DNA from 3 places in the Fundicoccus sp. Sow4_H7 genome. Region 1 is predicted to be linked to each of the others. Evidence: predicted binding sites of a transcription regulator. Region 1 holds the regulator's gene; each other region holds the start of a gene.
The links. Region 1 encodes LexA, which represses DNA repair genes until DNA is damaged. Its sites were predicted from a motif close to CNAACANNTGTTNG; they were not measured.
Positions count from the first base shown of each region.

Region 2: ACTQ54_RS10870 (ABC transporter substrate binding protein) is a predicted target of LexA. The motif match lies at 7,769-7,782, and genes of this name have one in related genera.
Region 3: ACTQ54_RS05225 (Y-family DNA polymerase) is a predicted target of LexA. The motif match lies at 1,694-1,707, and genes of this name have one in related genera.

Region 1 covers NZ_JBQKME010000003.1:33,106-44,171, reverse strand. Annotated here, with positions in the region: gene dinB (DNA polymerase IV) at 1-193, opposite strand, end outside; gene yajC (preprotein translocase subunit YajC) at 295-726, opposite strand; gene tgt (tRNA guanosine(34) transglycosylase Tgt) at 792-1,937, opposite strand; gene ACTQ54_RS04310 (glutaminyl-peptide cyclotransferase) at 1,959-2,744, opposite strand; gene ACTQ54_RS04305 (lysophospholipid acyltransferase family protein) at 2,852-3,487, shown strand; gene ACTQ54_RS04300 (ABC transporter ATP-binding protein) at 3,560-5,350, opposite strand; gene ACTQ54_RS04295 (ABC transporter ATP-binding protein) at 5,337-7,103, opposite strand; gene ACTQ54_RS04290 (YneF family protein) at 7,317-7,526, opposite strand; gene ACTQ54_RS04285 (DUF896 family protein) at 7,605-7,856, opposite strand; gene lexA (transcriptional repressor LexA) at 7,966-8,580, shown strand; gene ACTQ54_RS04275 (adenine phosphoribosyltransferase) at 8,633-9,145, opposite strand; gene recJ (single-stranded-DNA-specific exonuclease RecJ) at 9,142-11,066, opposite strand, start outside.
Region 2 covers NZ_JBQKME010000013.1:46,305-57,370, reverse strand. Annotated here, with positions in the region: gene ACTQ54_RS10900 (metal ABC transporter solute-binding protein, Zn/Mn family) at 36-959, opposite strand; gene ACTQ54_RS10895 (YcjF family protein) at 1,744-2,943, opposite strand; gene ACTQ54_RS10890 (zinc metallopeptidase) at 2,963-3,655, opposite strand; gene ACTQ54_RS10885 (ABC transporter ATP-binding protein) at 3,866-4,663, opposite strand; gene ACTQ54_RS10880 (ABC transporter permease) at 4,665-5,576, opposite strand; gene ACTQ54_RS10875 (ABC transporter substrate-binding protein) at 5,611-6,576, opposite strand; gene ACTQ54_RS10870 (ABC transporter substrate binding protein) at 6,589-7,578, opposite strand; gene ACTQ54_RS10865 (SanA/YdcF family protein) at 8,009-8,662, opposite strand; gene ACTQ54_RS10860 (ABC transporter ATP-binding protein) at 8,802-10,556, opposite strand; gene ACTQ54_RS10855 (ABC transporter ATP-binding protein) at 10,681-11,066, opposite strand, start outside.
Region 3 covers NZ_JBQKME010000004.1:1,714-12,779, forward strand. Annotated here, with positions in the region: tRNA gene ACTQ54_RS05195 (tRNA-Ser) at 28-117, shown strand; tRNA gene ACTQ54_RS05200 (tRNA-Met) at 139-211, shown strand; tRNA gene ACTQ54_RS05205 (tRNA-Asp) at 222-294, shown strand; tRNA gene ACTQ54_RS05210 (tRNA-Gly) at 301-371, shown strand; gene ACTQ54_RS05215 (helix-turn-helix domain-containing protein) at 822-1,004, shown strand; gene ACTQ54_RS05220 (hypothetical protein) at 982-1,464, shown strand; gene ACTQ54_RS05225 (Y-family DNA polymerase) at 1,754-3,022, shown strand; gene ACTQ54_RS05230 (hypothetical protein) at 3,038-3,388, shown strand; gene ACTQ54_RS05235 (transglycosylase domain-containing protein) at 3,447-7,853, opposite strand; gene trhO (oxygen-dependent tRNA uridine(34) hydroxylase TrhO) at 7,889-8,860, opposite strand; gene ACTQ54_RS05245 (diacylglycerol/lipid kinase family protein) at 9,088-9,978, shown strand; gene ACTQ54_RS05250 (DUF2187 family protein) at 10,076-10,450, shown strand; gene ACTQ54_RS05255 (hypothetical protein) at 10,485-11,066, opposite strand, start outside.

The DNA.
Region 1 (11,066 bases):
TATAATTACAAGTCGTTACAATTCCACGACCATTAGTTAACTTAGGATGTTTTGCAATAACAACAGGTTTATCTTTTAAATGAGGTTGATTACGGATTTCCACACTTGCGTAAAAAGCATCCATATCAACATGTAAAATTTTACGTGATATATCCGGTTTTGGTTCTTCAAATTTTAAAATGCCGTATTGCATAACCATTCCTCCTTATGGTTATTATACAAACATTTGTTCGTATTCTCAAGTTTAATTCAAAAAAACGAACACTAGTAAGTGTCCGCTTAAATTAATCATTATTAAGAATTTTTGCTAGCATATTCATGCTCTTGGTCGTATTCTTCTTCTGAGTATTCACCTTCGACTTCATCAGCAGCATCATATGCATCGTACTCATCATACTCATCTTCTACTACTTCTGTTTCTGTTACTTCTGCTGTTGTAACCACACCTTCTTTAACAGTAGAAATAGCTGATATTTCAAAAGTTAAATACACACCTTCACAGTCTAAAACAACTGTTCTTTTTGCTTTGTTAACTTCATCAACAATCCCATGTAAACCACCAATTGTAACGACATAGTTACCTGGTTGCATAGAATCAAGCATGGATTGTTTTTTCTCTTGTTGTTTTTTCTGAGGGCGAATCATTAAAAAGTACATCGCGCCCATAATAATGACAAAAGGTAATAAATTTACTAATAATACATCCATCATTTCACCTACTTTCAAAAAATCATCTGCTAATATTTTACCAAAGATAGTTCATATTAGCTATTTATTTTAATCATTTACGACTAAAAATCCGGTGCATTTTCTTTGTTATAACCATAACGTTCAAAGAAATCTTCTCTGAACTCTAATAAAGAATCATTCATAATATTTTCTCTTACATCTTGCATTAATTTTAATAGGAAATGCACATTATGAATGGAAGCTAAACGCATACCAAACAACTCATCCGCTTTAAATAAATGACGAATATAAGCGCGTGTATAATTTTTACAAGTATAGCAATCACATTGAGGATCAATCGGAGTGAAATCGCGGGCATATTTGGCATTTTTAACGACTAAACGGCCATAAGTCGTCATACATGTTCCATTACGTGCAATTCGAGTCGCTAGGACACAGTCAAACATATCTACCCCACGAATAGCTCCGTCAATTAGAGCGTCTGGTGAACCAACCCCCATTAAATAACGTGGTTTATGTTTTGGCATTTCAGGTGTCAAATAATCTAACACTTGATTCATTTCTTCTTTCGTTTCACCTACGGATAAACCACCAATTGAATAACCTGGAAAATCCATTTGTGCTAATTCACGTGCATGCCACATCCGTAAATCTTTATATCCAGCTCCTTGCATAATACCGAATAAAGCTTGTGTTTTTGGATTCTTATGGGCTTTTAAGCCTCTTTCAGCCCATCTAGTGGTTCGTTCAATAGATTGCTTCACATAATCATATGTATGGTTAAAATCAGGACATTCATCAAAACTCATAATAATATCTGCGCCTAATTTATTTTCAATTTCAATCGCTTTTTCTGGAGATAAAAATAAAGGTTCACCACTAATATGACTTCTAAAGTGAACACCTTCTTCTTCAATGCGACGACGATCACTCAAAGAAAAAACTTGGAAGCCACCAGAATCAGTTAAAACACCACGGTCCCAGTTCATAAATTTATGAAGCCCGCCCGCTTCTTCTACAATATCTTCACCTGGACGTAACCAAAGATGATAAGTATTACTTAAAACAATTTGTGCACCCATATCCTTTAATTCTTCAGGTGATAAACTTTTTACCGTTGCTAAAGTCCCAACTGGCATATAAATTGGCGTATCAAACGTTCCATGAGGTGTATGAAGTTTTCCTAAACGTGCACCTGTGTGTTTTTCTTCTTTTATTAATTCATAACGTACTGCTGCTTCTGTCATTCTGTTGTTCCTTTCATTGACTTAATTATATGGTTCTTCAAGCCTTACTTCTAATACAAAGGGGTAATTTTTCCCAGTTATATAAAAATAATCATCTTCAATATGAGCAATGCCATTTAAAACATTCATAGGTTCCAATTGTTCTTCTGTTAAATCTAGATTAGCGATTATAGGAGCTATATCATAATGCGCTACTACTTTTTCAGTGTTAGGATCAATCTGATAAATCAAATCTTGAAACCATACATTAGCATAAATATAGCCATTTGCATATTCAAGTTCATTTAATTGTTCCAATGGAAGCCCATTTAAATAAATATCAATCGTATCCAACAATTCAAAATTATCACTATCACGTTTTAATAGTTGATGTGAACCATTTGACATCCAAATAACATCATTTTGAGGATCATAAGCTAAACCCCAGCCCATACCTTCGTAATCATAGGTTTCGATAACTGAATAATCATGTTTATCCCGTTTGAAGGCCAATTCATTTTCCCATGTCACTTGCCATAAATAATCATTTGTAAACGTAATGCCTTCCCCAAAAAATATCTCATCTAGTGAGTCAAAAACATTAATTTGACCTGTCTTTAAATCTAATTCCCCAATAATCGATTCTCCGTAAAGACCTGTTGCAATAACTAAATCATTATTAGCTGAAAGTTCAAATCCTTGAGTAAATGCTGTTTGATCACTTAAATATTGTTCAACAACGATGACATTACCTGCTAAGTTTTCTGCAAAAACATTAGCGGGAAAACTCGCTATTAAATAAACTATTAATAGTAAATAATTCTTCATATTGTAGTCCTCTTTTTGAGTTATTTATTAAGAATAAGATAAATCTAGTAAATAAAAGCAATACTTGGTACAATAAAGCATATCGTTACAGAAAAGGAAGTGTATGAATGTCTTTTTATAGCTTTATGGTTAAGGTTTTCTATGTTTTATTTATAATATTTAATGGAAAACCTCAAATAGTAGGCAAAGAAAAATTAAAAAATATCAACCCTTCAATATTAACGGCAACACATCGTTCGATGACCGATCCATTTTTCTTAGCTTTTATTGCAGCTCCACATGATGTAAGCTTTATGGCCAAACATACATTATTTGAAAATAAATTTTTAAATTATGTCTTAACTAAGGCAAATGTTTTTCCGATTAATCGGGCTAAACCTTCATCCAATACGATCCGACATGCCGTCAACGAACTAAATGAAAACAAACGACATTTAGGTATCTTTGCTACTGGTTCACGTTATAGTACTGAAGTTAAAAGTGGGACGGCCTTTATCCAACGCCTTAGTAAGCAAGATATCATTCCTATTGCTATCCAACCTCCAGTAGGTTTTTGGCAATTTATTAGCCGGAAAAAAGCAAAAATGGCTATTGGAGATCCTATAGCCTACAATCCTAATAAAAAATATACAAAAGATGAACTAACTGAAATTGATCAATTGATTGGGCAACGATTTGCTGAGTTAGATAAACAGCTTGATCCCAATTATGTCTATCATGTCCCTACGAAAAAAGAAAAATAATAAAAGTTCCTTTAGCTATTTAATCCTAAATACCTTTCAACTGCAAATAGAGTTGAAAGGTATTTTGTTATTTTATTCCATTGTTTGTAAACGATACATTTGATAGTAGGTACCTTGTTTTTCGATTAATTCATCATGCGTTCCTTGCTCTAAAATCCGACCTTTATCCAGTACAATAATTTGATTGGCATCTTTTATGGTACTTAGGCGGTGAGCAATAGCAATTGTCGTACGATTTTCACGCATCCGATTTAAGCCACTTTGGATATATTCTTCTGTTTCAGTATCAATATTCGCTGTGGCTTCGTCTAGAATCAATAATTTTGGATTTCTAGCCATTGTTCGAGCAAAAGAAATCAATTGTTTTTGACCTGTAGAATAACTCGCTCCACGTTCAATAACGCGTTTACTATAGTTTGCTGGATCGGCTTCGATAAATGTATCAGCATGTACAAAGCGTGCTGCATTCCGTACAGTTGCATCCGAAATTGATTGGTCTAATAAACGTATATTGCGTGAAACATCCCCATGGAATAAGAAAGAATCTTGTAATACTAATCCTATTTCACTTCTTAAGTCTTCATATGAGAAGCTGCGAATATCATGTCCATCAAATAGAATTTCACCCTCTTGAAATTCATAGAACCGCATTAAGACATTTATAATTGAACTCTTACCACTACCAGTGTGTCCAACTAAGGCAACAGTTTCTCCAGGGTTTACTGTAAAACTAATGTTTTTCAGCACATAATTTTCGTTATCATAAGAGAAAGATACATCTTTAAATTCAACTTTTGCATCTGAAATTTTTGCATTTGGATCAACAATTTGTTCCGGTACACTTTCTTTATGATCTATAATTCTAAGAATACGTGAACTTGAAACAACCCCATCTTGCAATAGACTCAGACTATCCATCATCATCCCCATCGGTCTAAAGAAACTAGTACTGTATTGAGTAAAGGCATAAATAACACCAATTTCAAGGAATCCATCAAAAAATTGATTCCCTAACACCCAAAATACTAATGCCAATGAAATACCTTCGAGTAAGTTTATAACAGGCATCAAGAGTAAGGCATTCATGCGAACCATGGCCACTCTACCACGATACTGTTCCTCATTTTCATTTTCAAATTCTTTGATTAAACGTTTTTCTTGTCTAAAATCTTGAATAATTGACATACCCAAAATGGATTCATTAAGTCGCGTATTCAATCGACTTAAACTTTCACGCATGGTCCGATAAACTCTTGAACTATAAGACTGATAAAACCAAATCATAACGGCCATTAAAGGGACAAAAATTAAAAACAGTAAAGCCATACGTCGATTCAGCAAATACATACCTATAAAAACAGAAATTAAAGTAACAATGCCTTCAAACAAAGCGTAAAATACATTCCAGAAATCTTTAATTGTTTCAGTATCATTTGTCACACGAGAAACAATTGAACCAGATGGTGTCTGGTCAAAGAAACGCATGCCTAAGTTATTTAATTTAGTAAATAAAGAATTACGGAGCAATTCAACGGTTTTTTCTGAGGCCATCCCAAAAATATAAGTTGAAAAATAATAACTTATTCCTTGAGATAAAATCAACAATAAATATACAATTGCAAATATAACAGACGTACGAACTGTGGCTGTCATAGGCTCTAAATAATTATCCATATAAAATTGAACCACACGTGGCATAAGCACACCAATTGCTGTCATGACAATACTAAAAATGATTGCTATAAAGAAGCGCCATTTAAACGGTGATGCATATTTAAACATCCTTCTAATTACAGCGATTTGTTCACTTATTGGCATTTTTCTTGCCCAAGCAGACTGTTGATTCTCATTAGTCTGTGACATGTTCAAATCCCCCCTCGCCTAATTCTAATGCTAGTTGTTGTTTTTCATACATTTGTTTATACCAGCCATCATTTTCAATTAAGGTTTGATGGTTACCTTGTTCAGCAATTTTACCATCTTCTAAAACAATAATATTATCAGCATGCATAACAGATGAAATTCGATGTGCTGAAATAATGGTCGTTTTATTCGCACGTGTTGCTTTAATCGAGCTCAAAATAGCTTCTTCGGTTTTCGCATCAATGGCTGATAATGAGTCATCTAGAATTAATAGCGAAGGGTCTGTAATCATGGCACGTGCCATTGAAATCCTTTGTTTTTGTCCACCTGAAAGAGCTACACCACGTTCACCTACAAGCGTATCATAGCCTTCTGAGAAGCCAATGATATCTTCGTGAACACTTGTTACTTTAGCAATTTCTTCTACTCTATCTTGCGATGCTTCAGGTACACCAAAACGGATATTTTCTCGAACAGTTGTTGAAAACAGAAAATTATCTTGCGGAACGTAACCGATATTTGTCAACAAACTATCTAAGGTATAGTCTTTAATCGAATGATCGTTAAAAGTAATTTTCCCATCATATTTATCATAATCACGCATTAATAATTTGAAGATTGATGTTTTGCCTGAACCTGTTTTCCCAACAATCCCAAGTGTTTCCCCTTGCTTCAAAGTAAAATGAACATTACTTAAAATTACTTGATCACTATTAGGGTATTTAAATTTAGTCACATTAAATTCAATATCTCCATCAATAGGTTCAGTGATTGCATCTGGAAATTCAACAATGTTACTCTTATAGCGTAATAAATCTTCAACACGTTTATAGGACGCAGATCCTCTTTCTAAAATATTGAACAAACGTCCAATTGCTACCATCGGCCATTGCATTCTAGCAACATAGTTTAAAAAGGCTACTAGCAAACCTAAAGTTATTTCACCTTGAACAACTAACAGACCGCCATAAAACACTCCGATAACAGTAGATAAACCCATTATCATTTGGATAGCAGGACGGAAAATAGCATCATAAAAGTGAACTGATTGATTTTTATCAACGACATTTTTTGTCATTTTCTTAAAATCGTCAATATCTTTTTCTTCTTCTCCAAAGGTTTTAATAACCTTCATACCACCAATACTTTCTTGTACTTTGTCATTCATGGAAGAAAAAGCTTCTTGTGCTTTTCTAAAATGAACATGGATGCGTGAGCCATTGAAACGTACCAATACAACTAACAGTGGTAAAGGCAAAACAGCAACCAAACTCAAACGCCAATCAATGACCACAAACATCATTAGTAGCGTTATCAGCCCTTGTGACAAGGAGTCAACTAAGGTCAAAATCCCACTTCCTGCAACAAGTCGAATTGAAGTCAAGTCATTCGTTGCGTGCGCCATTAAGTCACCTGTACGATTTTCTTGGAAAAAAACAGCATCCATCTTTGTAAAATGAATAAATAATTGTTGTCTTAATATCTTTTCTAATTTTGCTGATGTTCCAAAAATAGAAGTTCGCCAAAAATAGCGCATTACATATTGAGCGATTGCAATGGCTAATAATACCAATACCCAATAAAATAATTGTTGACCAGTTAATGTACGGTCAGTAAGACCATCAATAATGGTACCAATAATCATTGGAACAATAGCTGCCAATATACTCACTAAGAGTAATAAGCTTGATCCAATAATATAAGCCTTCCTTTCTTGCTTAAAAAACCAGCTTAAACGTTTAAAAATATCCATCTCTGCACCCTTTCGTAAAAAACTCTATTTTATAGTTTACCATGTTTTTATAATATAAACCAAAGCTTTGATTAACAAATCATTAAAATATATTAATTTATTATTATTAGTTCGATAATTATGAAATTATCAAACCTTTTTCGCCCCTTAAGGTATAAAACAACAAAAAAGACTACCTAACAGGCAAATGTTAGATAGCCTATAAACCTTATATTAACGCTGTTTCATTGAGTTCATAATTTGTTGAACTCGTTTCTTTGATGGCTTTTGACCCATTTGTGTCATCATTTGTGTTATCATGCGCTCATCAATTGGTGGGTTTTCTTTAAAATAATTCATCATATAACGTCTAGATACAAAGAAACCAGCTACAAAACCAACGATAAGTGCAACTATAATTAAAATCCATCCCCAAAATGGCATACCTATCCCTCGCTTTCATCCATATGTATTGTTATTCTACTAAAAAATTTTAACTTTGACTAGTTAACTTTTATCGTTCTAATCTTCTAAATGACGATTATGTAATTTCTTTTCTTTTTGAATTTGTTTAACTTTATTTGAAGTTAAATCATTGCCTCTAGGATCAACTATTTTTATCCCTTCAACATGATTCCTCATACCTGATCTAAATGCTTTTAAGTATTTTTCACGTAAATCATTTTGTTCACTCAGTTCTTCGGGACTAAGGCCTACTGTTTTTTTCTTTTTAGCTAATTCATTAATACGCTCAATTAATTTTTGATCAATCAAGTAAAACACCTCTTTTCCTAAAAAATATTTACAAAGCACGAACATTTGTTTGTGTTTTTAATAAAGGTTTGATACAATTAACTTAATATAAGTGAAAGAGTTGATTCCATTGAGTAACCTATCTACTAAACAAAAGAATATTTTACAAGTCATTGCAGACTCAATTGCATCAAATGGATATCCACCAACTGTTCGAGAGCTTGGAAGTATGATTGGTTTATCTTCAACTTCAACGGTACATGGACACTTGTCTCGTTTGGAAAAAGCAGGTTATATTCAACGAGATGCATCAAAAACACGTACAATTGAATTAACACCAATTGCTCTTGACTTACTAGGTCTTAATAACAATCAAATTCCGTTACTAGGTCGAGTTGCTGCTGGTTCACCCATTTTAGCAGTTGAAGAAGCAACAGATTACTTCCCCATTCCTCATGATTTGCCATATGATCCAAGTGAATTATTTATGCTTGAAATCGATGGAGAAAGTATGATTAATATCGGTATCATGGACGGTGATTACATTACTGTACGCAGACAATCCTCAGCCAACAATGGCGATATCGTCATCGCATTAACAGATGAAGATGAAGCTACTTGTAAGACTTTTTATAAGCGTAAAGATTACTTTGTTTTACGTCCAGAAAACGATTCGATGGAAGATATTATTTTATCTAATGTTTCTATCCTCGGACGTGTCGTAAGTCTGTACAGAAAATTTTAAGAACACAAAGCAATCGAATGTGAGAATCAATTCACATTCGATTTTTTTTGCATTAAAACTCCATTAAGGTTTTGATGTTGTAATCTTTAATCAATTCGCGACCTTTTAAGTCCATTAATTCAATTAAAAACGCACAACCTACAACAACTCCGCCTAATTTTTCAACTAAATCAATTGAAGCTTTGATAGTTCCACCTGTAGCTAATAAATCATCAATAATTAACACACGTTGACCTGGTTTAATTGAATCTGCATGAATCGTTAATGTATTTTTCCCATACTCCAAAGAGTAATCGACTTCAATAACTTCTCGAGGTAATTTTCCTTTTTTACGTACTGGAATAAAACCAATATTTAATTCATATGCCACTGGGCAACCAACAATGAAACCACGGGCTTCAGGTCCTACTATGACATCAACTTCCAAATCTTTTGCAAATTCAACAATTTGATTTGTAGCTTCTGCAAAAGCTTCTCCATCTGCCATTAATGGGGTAATATCTCTAAAGATAATTCCTTCTTGAGGGTAATTGTCAACACGTGCAATATAATCTTTTAAATTCATCTTTGTTCTTCCTTTTCTAATGTCTTTTTGACTTGGTTAAGCGATTGGAAATTTAGTAATTCTTCAACTTTCATGGATTCACGGAATTCATGCATGGCTGGTAAATTAGCTAAATCTACTTTCTGCTTAATATTTTCGTTAAATAATAAACGACCACCATTCATTGTAACAAAGCTTGCTTGAAAAAACAGCTTAAGAATTAATTTAATTTTTGTTAACGGTATTTGCGTTTCATTATTTAGTACTCTAACTACATTTTTTGCATCAATAGCTTTATTTTTTTGTATCCAACGGTAAACAATCGCTGTTTCATCTCGTGTTGGTAAACCTAATAAATATTTCGATTCTTTAGTATAGGAACCTAAATAAACTGTCTCCCAAAACTGGATGAGTAAAAGTTCTTCTAATAATTCAATCTTTTTTGGTGGCTCAACGATTGCTAAATATTTTATTTCATTGTTATTTATTAAAGTACTTATTTGCTTAAGATCACTATACCTTATTGCATAGGAAGTCTTTGATATTTTTTCTCGATAAACATCAAATATTGGTTGATGTTCAAATACATAAAGTGTGTGCTGATAGTTAAAAAAATCAGTTGGGATTTGGCTTCCCCTTTTATCAACCCACTGACTACCATTCATTCCAATATCTTTTATCATCAATTGTGGTGTTCTGGTCTGCTGCCACTCATTAATTGCTAATTTGCCTACGATTGATATTTGATTGGATAATTGTAGATACTGATAATCGGCTTTACAATTAAATCCTATAGCATTTAATACGGAAGGATCTTTACTTGCTTGATTTTCTGCTAAGAGTAACTTCAAATGTTGTTGCTCCGTACCAATCCATCTCAATTGATCAATAGTTACATTTTCAAAAGCAAAAATAGGTTTAGGATTGTCGATACCAAATGGTCCTAATAAATCAACTTCTTCAATAAATTGGTTGCTAACATCGGATAAACCTAAGCTTAAATTAATTGTTAAGCTTGGTGTATAGCTAATGGTCGCACTCTTACTTTCAACAACAGCAAGGAGTGTGGTAGTAAAATTCTCCCATTGCTCAAAATCAACCGTCAAACCAGCGGCTTGGCTATGACCACCAAAATATTTAATTTGGTTTGAAACTTGGCTTAAAGTGTCAAATAAATCAATTGCTTCTATACTACGTCCGCTGCCTTTGTAAACTTTATCTGCTTCAATCTTTTGAAATATGATTGCCGGCCTATGATAACGTTCAACAATGCGACTAGCAACAATTCCTAATACACCTGCTGGCCAATTAGCATCTGATTCAATGATAATATCTGGTATCTTATCATATTGGCTAATACGACTTTCAACTTCAACCGCAATATTATTTACAATTTTTTTTCTTTCATCATTTTTTTGATTAATAAAATCAACATATTGACTCGCTTCAATTGGATCAAAACTTCTTAATAATTCTAATCCTGGCGTAGGGTCGCCTAAACGTCCTACCGCATTGAGCCTTGGTCCAATTAAAAAACCTATATCGTCCACTTGTAAATTAGATATATCAACTTTTTGCTGTTCAAATAACTTTCTTAGACCTTCTCTTTGCGTTTCTCGCAATCTGTTAAGGCCATTAATTACAATGGTGCGATTTTCATCTGTAAGCGAAACCAAGTCTGCTACAGTTCCAATAGCTGCTAACTCAAGGGCTTCTGCTGGTATTTCATCAATTAATGCGGAAACTAACTTAAGAGCAACCCCTGCCCCACTTAGTTCAGAAAAGGGATAATCACCTTGGGGATGTTGTGGGTGAATAATTGCATAAGCAACCGGAAGTTTTTCTTGGAATTGATGATGGTCGGTAACAATGACATCCACACCTGCATCCATAGCATAAGCAAGAGCTTCATGGCCAGAAACACCATTATCACAAGTTAAAA
Region 2 (11,066 bases), on a different contig from region 1:
TGATAGCCAGTTAAATCATTTAAACTATACGGGATTTAACGTGATAATTCAATCAAATTATCCCTCATGACATCAAAGTAATCAACACCTTGTGCTAGCTCATCTGAGGATACACTTTCTAAGGTACGTAAAGGACGAAGTTCGGCATTATTTGCTTGCGCAACGGTTTCTGCAATCGCACTATTACTTGAGGGATCAACATAAATGATCTCTACATTATTTTTAATAACAAAATCTTGCATCGTTGCGATTTCTTTCGCACTGGGTTCTTGACTAGTTGATAGACCAGCAATGGAAACTTGTTCTAAATCATAAGCATGGGCAATATATCCAAAGGCTGCATGTTGGACCACAAAGCGACGATCACTACGATTTTCTAAAGCTGCTTTATATTCTTCATTTAAAGCATTCAGTTCATCAATAAGCGCTTGATAGTTTTGTTGATAAACTTCCGCATTCGCTTCATCTAAACTAACAAAAGCATTCAAGACATTTTCAGCTTGTTGCGCATAGAACGATGGATCCAACCAAGTATGCGGATCATAGGCGTGACTGTGGTCGTGGTCGTGATCGTGGTCGTCTTCATCTTCAGCTGCACCTGCCAATAGACTTAAGTCGGCTGTTGCTTCTAGCACATAGGTTGTTTCGGGATTAACCACCCCAAGTAAATCCTGAACGAAAAATTCCATTTCATCATCCTGATAAATAAATAAATCTGCTTTTTGCACATCGGCTACATCACTCGCGCTAATTTCATAATTATGCGGATCTTGATTGGCATCCAGTAACATACTTACATTGGCTAAATCGCCTGCTATTTGCTGGGCTAAAAAATAAACCGGATAAAAAGTTGTCTTCACTTCTAATTTATCTTGAGCTTTTATACGGCTTGTTGTTGTGAACAGAATGCCTAATACAAGAAAAACTGACAGTAAGCTGCGTGCTACTTTATTTTTCATTAATTTCCCTTCTTTCAACAATAGTAATGGTTACTATTTACATACTACAGACCCCATTTCTCATTGTCAAGAAAAAACTTCACTTATTTTCACGAAACGAAATTAGACATTATTGGAAGTTACGAGATAGCTTTGTAGAAAATATTTTTAGTGTCCTTTCTCATAGGAAGTCTACAAATTTGTGTAACAATAATAGTGTAGGTCCTGGTTTAATGGCCACAGGTCACTGATCTTAATGTCAACTGAAAATAATTCACTTTTAAGTTACAACAAACAATTATAACGAATACTTTTTGGGGGAACGAGGCTAATGTTTTAAACTCGTCGATAACGAGGGACACTTTGGGTACTCGTTGAGAAGACGAGGCACACTTTGGGTACTCGTCGAAAAAACGAGGCACACTTTGGGTACTCGTCGAAAAAACGAGGGACACTTTGGGTACTCGTCAGAAAAACGAGGGACACTTTTGGTATTCATTGATGAAACAGTTGGCTACTTCATGCGTATAAAAATTCGATTAAATTACACAATTTCTTGGACTTAATTCTTTTTCATTAAATTTACTGGCTGACGGTGCATGTTTGACGGACGCATCATACCTTTTGCATTTACCTATAACGCGTTTAATGATTTCCCATTTATTTTTCTAGTTATCTAGCCACTGCCCATCTATCAAAACAACATTCATTTACTCAATGTTTAAATCCAATCTAGGAGAATACATAAACCCGTCCAAACGTTGTTAATTAGCGTTTAAGACGGGTTTTATTGATTCAGTGATATTTATTTGAATTGATCGAGCCATTTTTTGATTTGTTGAGGGGTATTTTCTGGTAAGGCTTGTTGGAGTATTTCCAATTGATTTTTTAGATTCATATTCATCATGGATTGAATTTCCTTGAGACGTAAATCTTTGCCTTCCATTTCAGCGATTAATATTCTTTGTAAAACTTCAACGTAGCTATAAGCAAGTGCGATGGTTAACATGGCGGCTGTGGTCCCACTGATCAAACCACCTGAGACTGTTCCGATACCTGGAATTAATTTAAAGGCTGAACTTACTAAATATTTTCCTAGCATCGTAGTCGTGCCTGTCCCACCGATACCTGCTAAAACACTAATAATTTGGGCTTTATCTAAGGATAAACCAAAAATTGCGGTGATGTGTGCCATCATCGTAATTTGCATGGGAACTAACAAAGCCGCATCCGAAATAGGGATTGGCGAAAAGCCTACCCCGAAGGCAGTTTTAACGTATGTTTTCGCCCAACGTTTAGCATGGTCAACTTTTCGTTGAATATCTATTTGTTGGGCATTGATAAAAGCCTGATATTGCTGACTAGGTATCAATTCAATTGTTTTATCAATTAACTCTTGCAAGCCAAAGGCTTTAATGCTTTGATTGCCTTGTAGTGTAAAATCTTTCGCTAATACGGCGATAACAGCTTTGACTGGAATTGCTTGAGCTAATTGATTAATGTAAATTTCAAATGTTTTATTTTCTTCACCTAAGGTTTGTGTTAACACTAAAATAACGGGTAATTGTTGGCCTAAAGCTTTGATTAAATCCAGCTCATACTGTTCAATTCGTGCCATATTAGCATTTAAACAGTAATAAACAACATGAATCGCTTCTTTTTCGCCAAGATTTTTTTGTCGTGAAATCAATTCTGATAAATCTTTGATGACTGCCTGTTGCGATTCTTCTTGTAATTCAAGACCTTTCGTATCGTATAAGGTTAAAGGAATTCCTTCTTTTGTGAGCTTTTGAACGGTTTGGGTAATAGGCATGCCAACGCCTGTTTCAGCGATATTTTCACGGAACAAGGCATTTATTAGGGTACTTTTACCACTGCCGGTTTTCCCTGCTACTAAGATGTTAATGGGTGACATTTCGCTAACAACCGTCTCGGTTTTTGCGATTAAATCATCTGCACGTTGCTTAGTGACGAAATTCTTCTTATTTTTGTGCCAAAATTTCATTAATGGCCACTCCTTCAATTTAGTTTCGACGACGGGACATTAAAATAAAGCGAAGTAACGTTAGAGCTGAGTTCAAGGTCGCTGCAATATAAGTAAATGCGGCTGCATTTAATACTTTTTTAGCGGCTGGTTTTTCTTCATCTGTAATGATTTGCTGATTATCAATAATAGCAATCGCACGACTACTTGCATTAAATTCAACTGGTAAGGTAATGATTTGGAAAATTAATACCAATCCAAATGCAAAAATTCCTAGATTAACCAAGGAAAAAATATTCAATAATAATCCCAGCAACATCATTGGAACAGCTAATGATGATCCGATTTGTACAACGGGCGCAATTAAGGATCTAAATCTTAAAAAGGCATAACCTTCTTTGTCTTGAATTGCATGGCCGGTTTCATGGGCTGCCACAGCAATGGCTGCAATTGAGCTAACATTATAAGTGGCTTGTGATAAACGTAAAATTTTATTACGCGGATCATAATGATCGGTTAAATTGCCTGCAACTTGTTCAACAACCACATCATGTAAGCCAGCAGTATCTAAAATACGACGCGCAACCTCTTTCCCAGTCATACCACTTCGAGAATCTAACTGATTATAACGGTTAAAGGTTGATTGAACTTTATACTGAGCAAACATAACAATGGCAGAACCAATAAGAACTAAAAATATGGTTGAATCATAATATCCATACATTGGGTACATACATTGACCTCCTATAAATTGTAACTAATCGTATTATAACAATTTTTTCCAATATATTGCTAATTTTTAAGCAAAAAAATACGATAGATTAATTATTCCCTAAAACTTTGTTTGTGACAACCGACTTAAGACGGAAATATTTAATCAAAAAAAAACAGTAGTAAAGACGCCAACTGCATGACTTCTTCACTACTATTTTAAAATAAATATCTATGCCAACAACATAGCATCCGAAGTGATTTCTGAACCACTTTGTTGTTTGAACATTTCGATTAATTCAACGACGGTTAGATTCTTTTTCTCTTCGCCTTTGACGTCTAAAATAATTTTACCTTGGTGTAACATAATCAGTCGATTCCCATAGCGAATGGCATCTTGCATATTGTGGGTAATCATTAAGGCGGTTAAATTTTCTTCCGTAATGATTTTCTCTGTCAACTCAAGTACCATTTCACTGGTTTTAGGGTCTAATGCAGCGGTGTGTTCATCTAACAGTAGCAATTCTGGACGTAATAAGGTAGCCATCAACAAGGTTAATGCTTGCCGTTGCCCACCTGATAAGTAGGCAACTTCCATTGTCAAACGGTTTTCTAAACCTAAACCTAAACGGGCTAATTGTGCTTGCATCATAGGTAAATCATTTTTTTGCACGCCCCAACGCAATGACCGTTTGTGACCGCGTCGATTAGCAATCGCCATGTTTTCTTTAATGGTCAAACGAGAGGCTGTCCCCATTTTAGGGTCTTGGAAAACATATGAGACTAAGCCAGCTCTTTTGTCATTTGACCAACTGGTCACATCAATCCCATTAATTTCAACAGATCCAACGTCTGGTTGAAGTCCACCGGAAATGGTATTTAATAAGGTAGATTTTCCGGCTCCATTTCCACCAATTAAAGTGACAACATCTCCTGCCTCTAGACTTAAGTCGATGCCTTTTAGAACATGGTTTTCATTCACCGTACCTGCTTCGAAGGTTTTATGGATATTTTTTAATTGTAATTGCATCTTATTTACCTCCTGTCAGTTGGCCATTGCGACGTCGTTTAGCAAATTGTTTTTTCATCTCTGGTAGAAATAAAACCAAACCCAGTAAAACAGCAGAGAATAATTTAATATCGTAAGGTTCTACTTTGAAGTATTTTTGATTTAAAATTAAATCGATGATAATACGATAAATAAAACTTCCCATTACAATCGTACTTAAACGAATACCCAATGGCTGATTAGGGATAATGACCTCTGCAATAATTAAGGAGGACATTCCGATAACAATTGTTCCTGTTCCCATCCCAATATCAGCAAAACCGTCTTTTTGAGCAACTAAAGATCCAGCCAATGCAATCAATCCATTTCCAATCATATAACCTAAGATTTTCATACGATCCGTATTAATCCCATTCGCCTGACTCATTTGTTCGTTATCACCCGTTGAACGAAGGGCTAAACCAATTTCTGTATGCAAAAAAGCATTTAAGATTAAAATAATCAACGCTACAATGATTAATGCGATAATAATTACGGGAATATTTCTTCCAAGCGCTAAATAATCGGTCATGCCTTTAAAAATAGTATTAGCACCAATAAGGGCAATGTTAGGTCTACCCATCACATGCATATTGACCGTATACAAGCCTGTTAAAACTAAAATCCCAGTTAATAAAGGAGGTATTTTCATTTTAGTATGGATTAAGCCCGCTACCATTCCAGCTAGCCCCCCAGCTACGATTGCAAAGGCTGTGGCAACGAGAGGATTCGCTCCGTTTGTAATCATAATCGCACTCACTGCTCCTCCTAGTGGGAAGACAGCTTCAGCTGACATATCAGCGATATTTAGTAAGCGATATGTAATAAAAACCCCTATTGCCATAATAGCCCAGACCACACCTTGGGCTAAACTTGAAATGATAATGTCTAACATCTTGAAAATACCTCTTTCTTTTTATTATATCGGATTATTTAATCGATTCTGGATCAATACCTAAGGCCTCAGCAAAGTCTGGGTTTACAATGACTTGATGATTATCTGCTAATTCTACAGGCATCTCTGCTGGATTTAAGTCATCTTCTAGCATGCGGATAACCATATTAGCCGTTTGGATGCCGTAATCTTCATAGGAGTTGGATAAAGTAGCTAAACCATTTGTCATTACTACTGAGTCCGATGAACCAATGGTTGGAATGCCTGCTTCTTTAGCCATGTCACCCACTAAAGCAATTGAGCTATCAATGGTATTGTCCGTTACCATAAACATCGCTTCAACTTCTGGAATTAATGAATTCATAACTTGTGCAATATCATTTGAACTCGTTACCGTTCCTGCGTGTGTCGTTAAACCGTGAGCTTCTAACTCTTCAATTGCAAGTTCAACTAATACGACAGAATTGACTTCACTAGAATTATATATCAAACCAACATTTTCTACATCAGGAAAATTACGAATCAAGAAATCAACTTGTTCTGCAATAGGGGCCATATCACTTGTACCCGTCACATTTGTATTCGGTTTGTCTAATGATTCGACTAAACCTGCTTCAACCGGATCGGTTACAGCTGCAATAAATAATGGTTTTTCCGTTTCAATAACAGCTAGCGACTGAGCAGCAGGTGTTGCAATCGCAAACAAAATATCATTATCGCGAGCTAACTTTTCACTAATGGATTGTAAATTTGCCTGATCGCCATTTCCATTTTGGATATCCCACTCAATGCGATCAGCAAAGTCAGAAGCATTCAATGTCTCTTCAAATCCTTTCAGAACAGCGTCTAAGGCCTCGTGTTCTACAAATTGCAAAACGCCAATTCGGATAGGTTCCGTATCTTCGTCTTGAGCCAGAGCTGTTAGAGGACTTAAAATAGATAAGCTCAGTGATAAGACCAATGCAATAATCAGACTAAATCGATTTGTTAATTTTTTCATAAATTAATTCTCCTATTCTGTATCTAATTGAAGGCTGCTTGGTTCAATACCTAATATTTCAGCCACTTCTTCATTGACAACTAATTCTAAGTTTTCAGCTGATTCAACAGGAATCGCACTGGCATCAAGTCCTTCATCGATTTGACGCACTAACATTTTGGCTGTTTGTTTACCTAATTCAAAGTAATCCAAACCATAAGTGGCTAAACCATTTTCTAAGATCATTTCTTTAGAACCACCTACTAGTGCTAATTGAGCTTCTTTTGCTAAATCACCCACTAAGGCCATGGCACTTGCAATGGTATTATCCGTCACTAAGAAAATAGCATCCACTTCATCGACTAAAGCACTCATCACTTGATTAATATCATTGGTAGAAGTTACTGTATGATGGCTGACTTCAATCCCTTTTTCCATCATAACTTCTTCGGCACGGTTGGCTTCACTTACTGAGTTCGCTTCACCGGAATTGTATAAAATTCCTACGCGTTGAATATCATCTTTTGTTTTTAGCAATAATTCGATTTGTTCGGCAATTGGAGCTGCATCAATTGTCCCGGTTACATTTTGTTCTTTTTCATCTAAACTATCAACCAAGCCGGCTTCAATCGGGTCGGTTACCGATGAGAAATAAATCGGTGTGTCAGAAGCCCCATTGACCAGCGACTGGGCTGCTGGTGTCGCAATCCCAAAGACAAAATCATTGGAACTTAATAAGTTCTCACTCATTGATTGTAAATTTGAGTTATCTCCTGCACCATTTAAATAATTAATGGTTAAATTTTCACCTTCAACATATCCTTCTTCTTCCAATCCAGCGATAAAGCCTTCACGGTTAGCATCTAGGGAATCATGTTCAACATACTGCAAAATCCCAACGGAAATTGCTTCTTTTTCTTGAGCATTAACAACAGGAGCTGCAGTCAGCACTGATGCTGCTAACAAAGGCAAAACATGTAAAGCCACTTTAATCTTCTTCAAATATCGTTCTATATCTTTCATTTTTCTTCCTCCTATTTTTGCTTGTTATTATTTTTATCTTTATCAAACAAAAAGACCGACTTAGATAAAAATCTAAATCGGTCTTGTATATACGCAAAGAAGCTTCAAAATATGCGTAACTTTTACAAATCCTGCATTAGATTTTTATCATCTATGCAGGCATGGTTAATTACACAGCTCTTCATAGATACAAACTTTCGTTTTGGTGTTTGTATCTAGGAATAAGACACAAACACTATCTAAAATAGCTGTAAAAGTATCGTTTAACTTGTAATTTACCAATTGTACACATTTCGGTTCCCTCTTTTAAGAATTATTTTATTTGATGAGTCTATTCTATTCAACAAATTAACATATGTCAAGCTAAAATGAGAATTTAATTTGAAGTATTAGAAAAATCTTCATAAACACCTTTGCAATAGGCTTTTGTCTATATAAAAGGTTGCTCATATCCAAAGTAGACGACCATAACATCTTTCACGCGAGCAAATATTTCTCGGACTTCACGTTTAAAGCGTCCGGATCCCACTTCTTCACACGGGACGCCCACAGCTTCTAAGCCCGATCCCTTAGCAATCATTAAGGCTCTGGATAAATGGTAACCTTGTGTACAAATAATCACACGCTCTGTATCCATTATTTGTGGTAACTGCTCAATACTCTCATAAGTCGAATAACCCTTCGGGTCTAAAAGAATCTTCTTTTCATCGACGCCATGTTCAATTAAATAATCTTGCATTACTGCAACTTCATTATAATATTGATCCGTATGGTCACCGCTAACGACAATTGTTTTATTAGGTGCTAATTGATGGAGTTCAATCGCCATATCTAAACGATTAGCTAGAATCCCAGATGGTTTTGAATTATCAATAATGCCTGCTCCTAAAACTAAAATCGGAACTTCATCCACCATCATTTCCGTTGTAGCTAAGTCAGAAACTGTATAAAAATCGCCGTAAGTCGATCCAATCACAAAAAAATTAATGACCGTAATGAGCGAAATACACACAACCAAGCCAAATAGGATTAGTTTAATGATACCGATTAAAAATCGCCAAATTATTTGTAATATCCGATACATTCTCAACGCTCCTATGAATAAATATCTCTGATTAGACATACAACATCAACCATTATAACAAGGCTATAATCGGTAAACAAATTAAGTTAAAACAAATTTTATTAAAAATAATTAAAAGCAGAGATATTTATTAGGAGGGTTATTGGGTAACGAATTGGCTATTATATAGGTCGGCATAGCGGCCATTCATATCCATTAGGCTTTGGTGGTTGCCTTGTTCAACAATATCGCCGTGTTCCATATATAAAATTAAATCAGCATTGCGGATGGTTGATAAACGGTGGGCAATAATAAAGCTCGTGCGTCCTTCCATCAGGCGGTCCATCGCTTCTTGGATGAGAATTTCAGTCCGTGTATCCACCGAGCTGGTCGCTTCATCCAAAATAAGAATGGGACGGTTTGCTAAAATGGCACGTGCGATCGTTAACAATTGCTTTTGTCCTTGTGAAATATTGGAGGCTTCCTCGTTTAGTTCAAAATCATAACCACCTGCTAGCGAAGTAATATAGTGGTGAACGCGAGCCGCTTTAGCCGCTTCAATCACTTCTTCATCGGTTGCATCCAAGCGACCATAACGGATATTTTCCATGAGGCTACCATTAAAGAGCCAAGTATCTTGTAAAACCATCGCCATAGCTTGTTGATAAGACACACGACTGTAATGACTGCTGTCAACATGATCAATCATGATTTTTCCACTATTCACATCGTAAAAACGCATTAATAGTTTAACGACAGTTGATTTCCCAGCTCCCGTAGGTCCAACTAAGGCAACTTTTTGTCCGGGTTTAATTTCAGCACTAAATTGATGGATAACTGCTTGGTTAGGATTATAACCAAATTTCACTTGGTCAAAGGCAACATTTCCTTCGACTTTATCAACATCCAATGTTTGTCCTGAATGTTGATCTTCTTCTGCTTCGTCCAGAAATTCATAAACACGTTCCCCCGCCGCTGCCATCGACTGCATGAGGGTCACAGTTTGAGCCATTTGAGTAATTGGCTGGGTAAAGCGACCAACGTATTGCGTAAAAGCTTGGATATCGCCGACCGAAATCCGTCCCATAATCGCCATATAGGCTCCACTGATGACAACCGCTACATAACCTAAGTTCCCGATTAAACGCATTAAAGGAAACATAATGCCAGAGAAAAATTGGGATTTCCAAGCTGATTCTTTAAGTTCATCGTTTTCCTTCATAAAGCTTTCCAGAGCTGAACCTTCTTGGTTGAAAGCTTTAACGATATTTTGACCGGCAAAAACTTCTTCAATTTGCCCGTTAATAATCCCTAATGACCGTTGCTGGGTTTGGAAAAATTTTTGTGAACGACGCATCAGAAAACGAATCATAAAAATACTCACCGGTAAAACAACCATTACAATCAAGGCCATTGTGACATTTATACTGAACATCATGTAAGTAATCCCTATCATGGTTAGGATAGAGGTTAAAATTTGTGTAATACTTTGACTCAAACCTCCACCTAAGGTATCAATATCGTTGGTAATACGAGAAAGTACTTCACCATAAGGGCGAGATTCAAAATATTTCATGGGCATTTTATCAATTTTTTCTAACAGCCGCTTCCTTAAACTATAGGTCACATTTTCTGTCACATTTGTCATAATAAATCCTTGCAAGGCTGAAAAGACAGCACTTAAAAGATAAATGAACAAGACAAACAGTAGAATATCCCTAATACGCGTAAAATCAATTGAACCCGTTCCTTGAAGCTGGGCAACCACACCATTAAATAATTCTGTCGTTGCCTGTCCTAAAATACGAGGACCCATGGTGCTTAAAACGACGGATACGATGGAAGAAATGAATACGACCAGCATCAGCCATTTTTGCTTAAGAATTTCTTTGAAAATCCGACTAATACTGCCCATAAAATCATCTGGCTTTTCGGCAGCTGCTAGTGCCGTTCCTTGCGAAGCCGGGCGCTTAACGGCTTTGTCTTGGTTTTCTTCATTTACTTCAGGATCAAAAGATTCTTGATTGTTCGTTTTATTATTAGCCAATGCCGTTCACTCCTTCCAGCTTAATCTGACGACCTTTTTCTTTTTGACGTTCAATTTCAGCTTGCGATAATTGAGATGTCGCAATTTCGCGGTATACTTGCGAGTCTTCCATTAAGGATAAATGGTCACCTTTACCAACTACACGTCCTTCTTCTAACACGATAATTTGATCAGCATTTAAAACCGTACTAATCCGTTGGGCAACAATGATAACCGTTGCATCTTGTGTTTTCTCACCTAAGGCTTTACGTAAAGAAGCATCCGTTCGGTAATCCAAGGCAGAAAAACTATCATCGAATAAGAATATTTTCGGTTGTTTAACAATGGCTCTTGCAATCGATAAGCGTTGCTTTTGCCCACCTGAGACGTTAGTACCAC
Region 3 (11,066 bases), on a different contig from region 1:
TAATTGAATGTTTTTATATATTTTCATGGAGGATTACCCAAGCCCGGCTGAAGGGAACGGTCTTGAAAACCGTCAGGCGTGTAAAAGCGTGCGTGGGTTCGAATCCCACATCCTCCTTTTAACTCAATATTTTATTATCGCGGGGTGGAGAAGCTGGCATCTCGTCGGGCTCATAACCCGAAGGTCGTAGGTTCGAATCCTACCCCCGCAATTTTACTAATGGTTCCGTGGTGTAGGGGTTAACATGCCTGCCTGTCACGCAGGAGATCGCGGGTTCAAATCCCGTCGGGACCGTTTTATGCGGGTGTAGTTTAGTGGTAAAACTACAGCCTTCCAAGCTGTTGTCGCGAGTTCGATTCTCGTCACCCGCTTATATGTATCATTTAAAATCGTAAGAACTTCTATAAACAGAGTTGTTACGATTTTTTGTTTTGATCTTATTTTGATTAATAGTTAAAGTGATAAGGACTATTTTTGATACTCGTCGTGTAAACGAGGCAAAAGAGTTAAACTCGTTTCATCACATCAACGTATACATAAGTTGCCACAAAGCAGCCCACTATTCAACTGCATTTAGTCGAATAGTGGGCCATTTTTAATTTGCAACAAATATCCTTAATACTCAGTATTGATCATATTACTTTTTCTAAAACCTTTAATAATCAAATAAAAGGCTAAACTTACATCATTAATACCAATGGGTCATGAAATCACGCCTTTAAGCGTTGACTATTGAAGAAGTTTTAACACTTGATGATGGTGCTTAATTTTTTAATTATTCCAAATTCTATTTTCATCGCTTATTTACAGCTGTCACCGGAATTCGTTTCAGTGATTATTTGTTAAGCCGTCGTTTAAATAAAGCAGTTGCCTTAATTCAAAATACAGATTGGAATATTAGCTTTATTGTTTCTGAACTTAACTTTTCTACGCCATCTGCCTTTACACGTGCATTCAAACAATACTATAAGATTACACCGAGTGAATTACAATCTAGATCCTAGTCAGTTAAAACTGATGGATATTCCTAAATTAATTCGTCGGCCTCTAAAAAATATCAACGGTGATATCGTATCTAATTTTACAATTAATAAAATCAAAGCTTTTAAAGTAAGTGGATTAGTTTTCCAGGTAGATTTAGCCGTAGATGTTTACTGTTTAAAAATAACACAACATGCGAATCCATTTTTAGCATTACTTGATCCAAATATTCAAAGCCCAGCTTATGTTATATTTTCTGAGTGCTTGCCTAATTCTACTAAATTTAATGTTATTATTGGCATCGATCGAATCATCACCGTTAATTTACCTTATTTCTTTACAGTAGATGTTGCTGATATGTTAATGGCTTCATTTGATTACACAGGAAATTTATTAGAAATGGAAACTGTGCTCCAGTCGGATTATGCCCGCTTTTTTTATAAATTGCTAAACAAGATGCAGATCAGTCGGAGATTAATATGATTCAACGATTTGAAAGTGTTCATGACCTGTATCAACCATTTAAACTGTTTTTGCCAATCAAGGTTAGCGAGTTAGATTCCGAGTTTTGAAATTAATACTAAAATGCAATTTTATAGATTATAGATGGTGTTATTTAATCATTTTAAATCTCTTAGCTTGTAATAAATAAGCAAGCTAAGAGATTTTTTTGCGTTTAAGTTCAAATGTTTGAACTTAACTCTTGACAAATCGAACATATGTTCGTATATTTTTGTTAGGGGATTAATTTAAATGAAAGAAGGGGAGCATTGTGTTAGATTATACACAATTTCCAAGACAATCCATCCTATGTATTGACAGCAAGTCGTTTTTTGCAAGTGTCGAATGTGCAGAACGCGGTTATCATCCGATGACAAAAGAGCTGGTTGTCATGTCGCGTGGCAATTCTCAAGGTGGACTTGTGCTTGCTGCTTCACCTGCAGTTAAAGCCAAGTATGGGATTAAAACTGGGAGTCGTCGCTTTCAGTTTCCGCATTACCATAACATTGAAATTGTACCACCCCAGATGGGCTTATATATTAAACGTAATCGTCAAATTAATGCTATTTTTAAGCGTTATGTAGCCGAAACAGATATTCATACCTATAGTATTGATGAAAGCTTCTTAGATGTCAGTTATAGCCATACTTTGTTTGGGAGCAATTATCAAATTGCAGGAAAAATACAAAATGAGATTTGGAAAACTTATCGCATACCAACCAGTGTTGGTATTGGTGATAATATGTTACTGGCTAAGTTAGCTCTAGACAATGATGCAAAATATACGTCGCCTTATATTGCCTATTGGTCTTATGAAAATGTGGCTGAAACGGTTTGGAAAATCGATAAATTGAGTGATTTTTGGGGCATCGGTTCAAAAATGGAAAAGCGCCTCAACCATATAGGTATTTATTCGATTTATGATCTTGCACATACAAGTATTGAGAAACTTAAAAAATATTTTGGTGTGATTGGTGAAGAACTCTATTACCATGCTAATGGGGTTGATTTAAGTCAACTTCAAAATAAGTATCAGCCTAAAAGCAATTCGCTCTCGCTCAATCAAGTGTTGCCACGTAATTACCATCTGCAACGTGAAGTGGAAATTGTTTTGTTGGAGATGGTGGATCAATTATCGACCCGCTTGCGCAAGCAACAACAAGTAACCGGGCAAATTAGTTTATCCGTTAGTCATGGTGAAGAAGCCTTATTTCAAAATTTTTCACATCAATTAAAAATTCATGAGACCGACCAACGACGGGTATTGAAGAATTTATTTATTCAATTGTTTCGAAAGTATTATCAAGGAGGCCCTGTACGGGTGATAGGTGTAGCGGTTGGAAAATTGAGTCCTAAGCAGGGGATGCAGTTAAATTTGTTTGAAGATCCGCATGAGATTGAAAATCGTGAGCAACTAGATTTGATTATTGATTCAATTCGCGACAATTATGGCTATGAAAGTTTAATTTATGCTAATAGTTTACAAAGAGGATCGACAGCGATTGAACGTTCAAAATTGATTGGTGGGCATCATGCTTAGAAAGGATAGAACAAAATGAAATATGAAGAATACCACGATCGTGGCATGATGAAATGGCAAGGAATGATTTTATCAGACCATCGGGCGGTTTTAGAAAGTGAGAGTAGTGTTTATCGCGAAAGCTATCAAGCACCTATTCAACAGGAGCCAGATGAGATAGAGGCAACCTTAAAACGGGCCTATAAGAGCCGTTACCGAGTTTGGCTAGCCTTGAATCAACTTGATAGTAACCAAGAGTATATCGAGCGAAAAGGGCGTGTTTTAGGCTTTAGTAAGGGACTCGTACTGATTGAAAAGAAAGGCATTCCTTTTGATGCCATTCGTTGTGTCGAGTTCATTGATTCAATGCCTTTTTGGAAACAATAAAAAATCAAGCAGCCTCCCAATTATCGGAAGACTGCTTGATTCATTTTCTAATTGCAAATTACTGAGGTGGAGTTTCTTCGGTTTGTGATTCATCTGGGCTTGTTTCATCTTCTGAGTTAGAGGATGTTTCATCACTAGAAGAACTTTCACCATTTTCATTGCTACTACTACTATTTTGTTGTTGACGTTGGATGGATTCCTGTCTTTGACGTTCACGTTCTTCTGCAATATAGCTATTCCAGAAGTTGGCATGTGTTTCGTCATTTCCACCTATCATAAAGTTATACTCTAGGTTAGGCGCAGGGGATGATGTTTTGAATAGCTCAGTGGTGACGGGTTGCGAAATATTAAGTGAAACCCCACCAACGGTTATATTACCAGGTAAGGTACCTGTTCGGCTTAATATGGTTTGCTCTTGAACAGATGCCGGTTGTTGGAAGCTTTGATCCACCCCAAAAATTTCAGGGCGTAGCGCATATAAATCATTGACAACACGAGCCCAGTAACGTTGACTTCTGACACTTTCACGGTCATAGCCATCATTAACATCAATGGTGTATTCGTAATAACGGCTGTCATAGCCAATCCAAGAACCAATGGTAATGGCAGGTGTAGAAGCTATATACCAGACATCTTTTGAGTATTCACTAATACCTGATTTAGCAATCCAATCGCCGCCCATAGCCATTTCTGAACCAGCTGTTCGACCAGTTCCTTCAACATTTGTATCACGAAGCATGTCAACGATTAGGTAGTTCGTATCTTCACTAAAGACTTCAATCGGTTCGTTATCATGTTGATAGACGATATTGCCATATGAATCTTCAATTCGTTCAATGTAGTAACCATCAATATACTGTCCATTATTGGCAAAGGTTGTAAAGGCTCTTGTTTCTTCAAATACAGTCGGACCATTTGATACCCCACCTAATGAGAATGAAAGGTTCTGTGTATCTGTCTCAGTATAAGAGTCAACGGTATCAAAGCCCATACGATTTAAGTAATCAATGATTGGAATGCCACGATTTAGTAATTCTTCGTAAATACGAACCGCCGGAATATTATCTGAGCGGTAAAGTGCAGTGCGAGCTGTCATCGTTTCGCCACTTACAACAGAACCATAATTGGTTGGTGTCCATATACTTCCATCTGGATAGGTTACTTCGTAAGCCGTATCTGGAATCACAGATGCAGGGGTAATGATATTATGTTGAATGGCTGGTCCGTATACTGCTAACGGTTTGATTGTTGAACCAGGAGAACGATGCATACCAAAGGCATGGTCAATTTGATTATTTTCATAGTCTGTACCAGCAACAAACCCAAGGACACGACCCGTTTTATTATCAATAACAACAAGTCCATTTTGTATATCTTCAATATAATAGGTTTGTTCGCCAGTTTCAGGATCTTCATAAACACCGTCATAACTTACAGCGACATCATTAATATATTCTTGAGCTGAGATTTGTAGCTGATCATAAATTTCGCGATCAATGGTAGAATATACGCGATATCCACCGGTACGCAACTGTTCCTCAGCTTCTAAATAATATTCATTATAACGATCAACATCAGCATTAACGTCGTTCCAAATAGCGCTATCGTCTTGTACATTTAAACGCATTAATTGTTCAATAGCACCATTCATAATGGCTTGGTAAAGATAGGTTTGACGTTCTTCCTCACGTGGTTCAGTCGGTAAGAAATCCTTTGTGATGTCATAAGCCATGGCTTCTTCGTATTGTGCTTTTGAAATTTTTTGATCACGGTACATACGGAATAGTACTTCATGCATTCGGTCAATTCCAGCCTGTAAATTATCTCGAATCGTTCCATATTGATCATATGGGGTGTAATTATAAGGGTCTTGGGGTAAACCAATTAAGAATGCCGCTTGCGGTAAATTCACTTCATCTGGGTTAATGCCGAAAATACCTTCAGAAGCTTTGTCGATACCGGCAACATTATCGCCATTATTATTACGTCCAAATGGTGAAACATTGAGATAGGCAGCTAAAATTTCGTCTTTATCAAAATAATTTTCTAACCTTAAGGACAGCAATATCTCATTCGCTTTTCTAAAAAAAGTAACATCGTGACTCAGCATTTGTTGCTTAACTAATTGCTGGGTAAGCGTAGACCCACCAGTTCCTGTTCCAGGAGCCAGTACTTCTTGTAAGGCAGCACGAATAATGGCTTTTGGCATAATACCAGGATGCTCATAGAAATGTTCATCTTCTGTCGCAATTAAACCATCGATAATATAGGGAGAAATATCCTCTAATTCAACCGCTGTTCTTACCACATCTGAACGAATGCTTGCAATAGGTTCGCCATTACCATAATAGAGCACACTTTGTTGCTCTAAGCGGTGGAGATCTTCTGCCATTTCAGTTTCTGTAGGAGGTGTTGTATTTGATACTAGATAAGCAAAATATCCCGCAGCAGCCCCTACAGCCCCCGCACCTGCAAATAATAGGAGTAAAACTAAATAAAATGCAAGTCGTCTTAAAACATTAAAGAAAACATTGAAACTAAATATCGCCTTTTCTTTACCATCTAAATGGGATAGGGAGTAACGCTCTTTTTTCTCTTCTTTTTTCTTTAATTTTTCTTTTTCTTTAGCAGATAATATCGTTTGATCTTGGTCTGTTGCATTAATGATTGAACTTCCATTAAAGCTTAAGTCTTCATTTTTAGCAGATGCTACAACAACATCTTGAGCACTTACAGGCTCACCAGTTTGTGGCACTTCGACAATAAGTGGTGTAACTGTTGCAGTGGTATCACTAATCTGTGCATCTTTCGAACTAATATCGACAATGTTATCAGATGATTTTTCCGTTACAATCGCCTTTGCTTGTGTGACCATGACATCATCACTATGCGTGACACGTCGTTTAAACGGCCAAAATTTAAATCGATTAGGTGAGGGGAGAGCTTTTACGCTTTCAGATCGTAAAGCAGGTTCAGAATCAATGATAGCTTCTTCAGCAGAATTATTTATTTTTTTTGAAATATTTTTTGTTGAAGCTAGCATGGCTTCTTTTAATTCTGACGTATCAAGATAAACGGTATTGTCCGTTAACTTCCCTTTACGTGTCAGGGCTTTTCGCGAAATAATTTTGGTAGTCGCATGCTTGTCATCATTAGCTGTTTCAGCTTCATGTGAAATGGCTGGAATAACCTTAGTGGTTTCAAGATCATCCTCGTTCAGAATAAGGGGTTGATCCACCTGTTTTTGCTTTGCAGCGCTTTGTTTTTCATTAGATAAGGCTTCTTTACGGAAATTAGACTGATAGGTCCGTTTAATATCTTCTTCGGAATGTAAGTTTTCCAATTGGGCAATCCGAGCTTTACGACGTCGCTCTCTTTCAAAGGCTATATCTTCTGGTGAAGGGAGGTCAGCTTTTCGTTTACTTGATTGTTCTATATTTTTAGGCGGTGAACTGACTTGTTCTGTCTTTTTTGAATCCTTAGCTGATTCAATCATTGGTTGGCTAAATCGTTCTTCTTTGCTTGAATTGTCAACCGAGTCCGTTGAATCCACTTTTAGAAGCTGCTTTATCTGTTTGACTTGCTTAGTCGCTTCTGTAGCTGCTGCAAACTCTTGAGTCGCTTCATCTGCAGCAGGACCAGACCTTGTTATTGATCGTTCTTTTATAGTGTCATGTCTAATTTCTTTTTCTTTACGATCTACCGTTGCAGCTTGTTCAGTTGAAGTTACTTTTGTTTTTTCAGTATCAGCTGTTTCAGCTTTATCCTTTTGATATTGATTGCTAAAAGAGCTGCTTTGCTTAATAAACTCATCTAAGCGATGTTTATGTTCTTCATTTTTTAAGTTTTGAAGATAAGTCGCTTCATCTTCCTTACGTTTAAAGTAATCATCCACTACATCGTCTTTATAAGGATTATGTGTGGGGGTTGTATTCTCTTCAATTAAGGAATTGAATAACTTACGCGCATGCCGAATCGATCGATCTAACATCACAGACGTTTTTGGCGTCATCTTCGGTAATGGACGGCTTGCTTGGTTTTGTTCATTTTTTTGTCTGTTTTGATTCGTCAGCTTTTCTTCAGCTGCCAGGTCTTTCTTAGATTGATTTATATTTATTTTATTCGCTGTGTCTCTAGGAGGGAGTGAACGGCTAACTTTTTGTGAAAGTTTAACATCTTCCTTCTTAGAACTGTTTTCTTGCCTATGTTTGTCTTCACCTACAACAGCTTGACTTTGTTTTTGGCTTACTTGATATTCTTGTTCTTGCTTTTCTTTGAATTCATCGTAAAAATTATCCCATTTAAAGGATGTCGAAATGGTCGCTGGTTCTTTTGGCGATTCAAGCCGGTCTGAATGACCTTCTTGATTTGTATTTCCTGGGTAATCAAATGAGACATCATAATAATTAGAATCAGATGTTTGCTTTCTTGTATCTGGATTGTTTTTATGATTGTCCTTTGTCATTCATTCACCTACTTTCCAAATAGTTTTAATCTATCTTATGCTGTTTCTGATACATTAAGTGTTTCGCCAATTGCGTTTAAACGACTTTCCCATTCAGCAGTGGATAGACCATTTTCAGCAACATAACGGTTACGAGGGTGACAACGACATTTTGCTGAACAACCACGAACATATTTTGCTTCATTTTCTTCAGAAGCTAAAATTTGTTCGTTACATTCAGGGTTAGCACAGTTTACATAACGTTCACATGGTGTCCCGTCGTACCAATCTTTACCGATAACAGTCGGGTTAACACGGTTGATATCAACAGCAATGCGTTCATCAAACACATACATTTTACCTTCCCATAAATCCCCAAGTACTTCTGGATCTTTACCATAAGTATCAATACCACCATGTAATTGGGCAACATCCGAAAAGCCTTCTCTTAACATCCAACCAGAGAATTTTTCACAACGAACCCCACCTGTACAGTATACCACCACGCGTTTATCCATAAATTTCTCTTTGTTTTCACGAACCCAGTCTGGTAATTCACGGAAATTACGGATGTCTGGACGGATGGCCCCTTTGAAGTGACCTAAATCATATTCATAGTCATTACGTGTATCTAAAACAATGGTATCATCACTTAATAATGCTTCTTTAAATTCAGCAGGTTTTAAATATTTACCTGTCAGTTCTAATGGGTTGATATCATCTTCTAAATTTAAAGCAACGATTTCTTCACGGTGGCGCACAAACATTTTTTTGTGGGCATAATCGTCAGCTTCGTCTTCTTTAAACCATAGATCTTCAAAACCTTCTATGCTATGAATATAGTCTTTATATTTTTCTGTTTGTTCAATGGTTCCAGAAACCGTACCGTTAATTCCTTCTGAACCAACTAATACACGTCCTTTTAAACCGATTGATTTACAAAAGGCTAAGTGCTCACTCACAAAACGTTCAACATCGTTAATATGTTGATATTTATAAAATAATAAAACTCTAAATTCTTTTTCCAATATATTTCCTCCTTGTAGTTGCAAGCTACTATCTTTCATTATAACTATACATATTATACGAATTAATGAAAAAAAACTCAATATGATGATAAAATTCACAAAAACTTAAAGAGCCATTAACGTGATGGGTATCTTATTTCAATCTGATGACAAAGATTCGCACAAGCAAATGTCGTATGTTAAAATAAATTGAAAAGGGGGGAATAGAACTGGAAACTATATTATTAATTGCAAACCCTGGTTCAGGGCGCGGTTTAGCAGAAGACTATGCGAAACAATTGAGATATTTATTAGAAGAGAAGTATCAAGCTCGTGTCGAGATTTTCTTAACTGAAAAAGCAGGAGACGCCTTTAGGTTTGCGGCAGAGGCTAACAAAAACAATTTCGATACGGTCATTTGCTTAGGAGGGGACGGAACTGTCAATGAGACGATCAACGGTGTGTTTGAGAATGAACACTTACCCGTTTTTGGTTTCTTACCACTTGGAACGGTCAATGATTATGGACGGGTGTTAGGTTTTTCGCAAAACCCAGATGAGGCGATTCAACAATTTAAGGATATTGAAATTATTCAAAGTGATATTGCACAAATAAATGATCAAAAGTTTATCAATGTGGTCGCTATGGGTTCAATTTCTGAATCAGTTATGAATACTGATTCGGAGGATAAAAACCAGTTAGGCTTCTTAGCCTATTTAAAAGATGGTTTTTCTGCCTTTTTCCAACAACAAAGCTTACCTTTAGTAATTACAAATGCTGAAGGTGAAACTAAAAATCTACAAACCAGTTTGATTTTAATTGGTTTAACAGAATCTATTGCTAGTTTTGGCAACATGATGCCAAATGCAAGCTATGACGATGGTTTGTTGCATCTCATTGCAGTAAAAGGTGATACCCCTCTTGATGTCATTCGGGCGGTTTTGATGGGAGGCGACCGTACATCAGAATCAGACTATTTATATATCGCTTCTAGTCCATCTTTTGACATTGAAATTCAAAAAGAAGCTATCAACGACCTGGATGAAGTTTTGACCAACGTTGATGGCGACGAAGGACCCGCCTTACCGATACGATTAAAAACGTTAGCGCGTGCTTTAAACGTCATAAAACCTAAATAAATATCAGAAAAATCCTCATCTGATTTCTTTTTGAAAATATGTTATAATAGATAATGTAGAATGTTTACTGGGCCATTATTGAGAAAGAAGGGTTTCAATGGACGTTAAAGTAACAGGAACTAATCGTAGTATTATTGAGCAAGAGTTGCGCAGAGGTACGAGTAAGTCACGGATTGCGAATATTCTTGAAGTAGGTTATGCTGAAGGCTTAGACATGATTGAAAAAGTAAAAGAATCCATTCGACCGGATATCGGCGATAAGATTACTTTTACATTTCGAAATAGTCAAATGAAGGGGATTATTACTAAGTTATTAAGTAATAGTGCGGTTGTAGATATTTATTGGGAAGAATCCGATGAATTGATGCGCGATATTTGTGAGGATAAAACAATTGTAAATTTCAAAGACATTCAAAGTTTTATTACATTACCGCCACAAAAAGAAGATGCGGATATCAAATTTGAAGAATAGGAAAAAGCGACGTGATATAACATCCGTCGCTTTTTTAAATCGTTAAAATCTTTTCTAATTCATTCACGGCTTTTTGAAAATAAAATTCTGCTAGTTCAGATTCGGGCATAACCAATAGGTTGTCCATTTGGTTTTGCTGTAAAAATAAGACAAGCCAATCATTAGGCGTCGCAAATATTTGGGTCATATATGGATAGTAGATCATCGCGTGCAAATTGAAATGTTGCATGATTTCTGTTTCCAAATGAGGATTTTTTTGCTGACTATAGTCTTGAATCGCTTTGAGAGTATCTTTGTAGAAATTTTGCTGATAATAAGTTTGTAATTCGCTCATCGATAGCGTCGATTCTACACCGAACCAATTATAAGCTAGGTCACCCTTGTAGCCTATATTCAGCAAATAATGCAAGATATCATTTTTAACAAAATTTTCTAAACCAACTTCTTTTAATAAATATCTCAGCAGACCTTTGCTTTCCTCAATCGGCAAGTCGTAGATTTTCTTTAATTGGACTAAACACCCAAGAGGACCATCCTGGCTCATGGTCTGCGCAAGTTGTATGAGCTTATCTTCAGAAGGCGCTTGAGCGATAACATCACGTATTTCTTTGGTTTT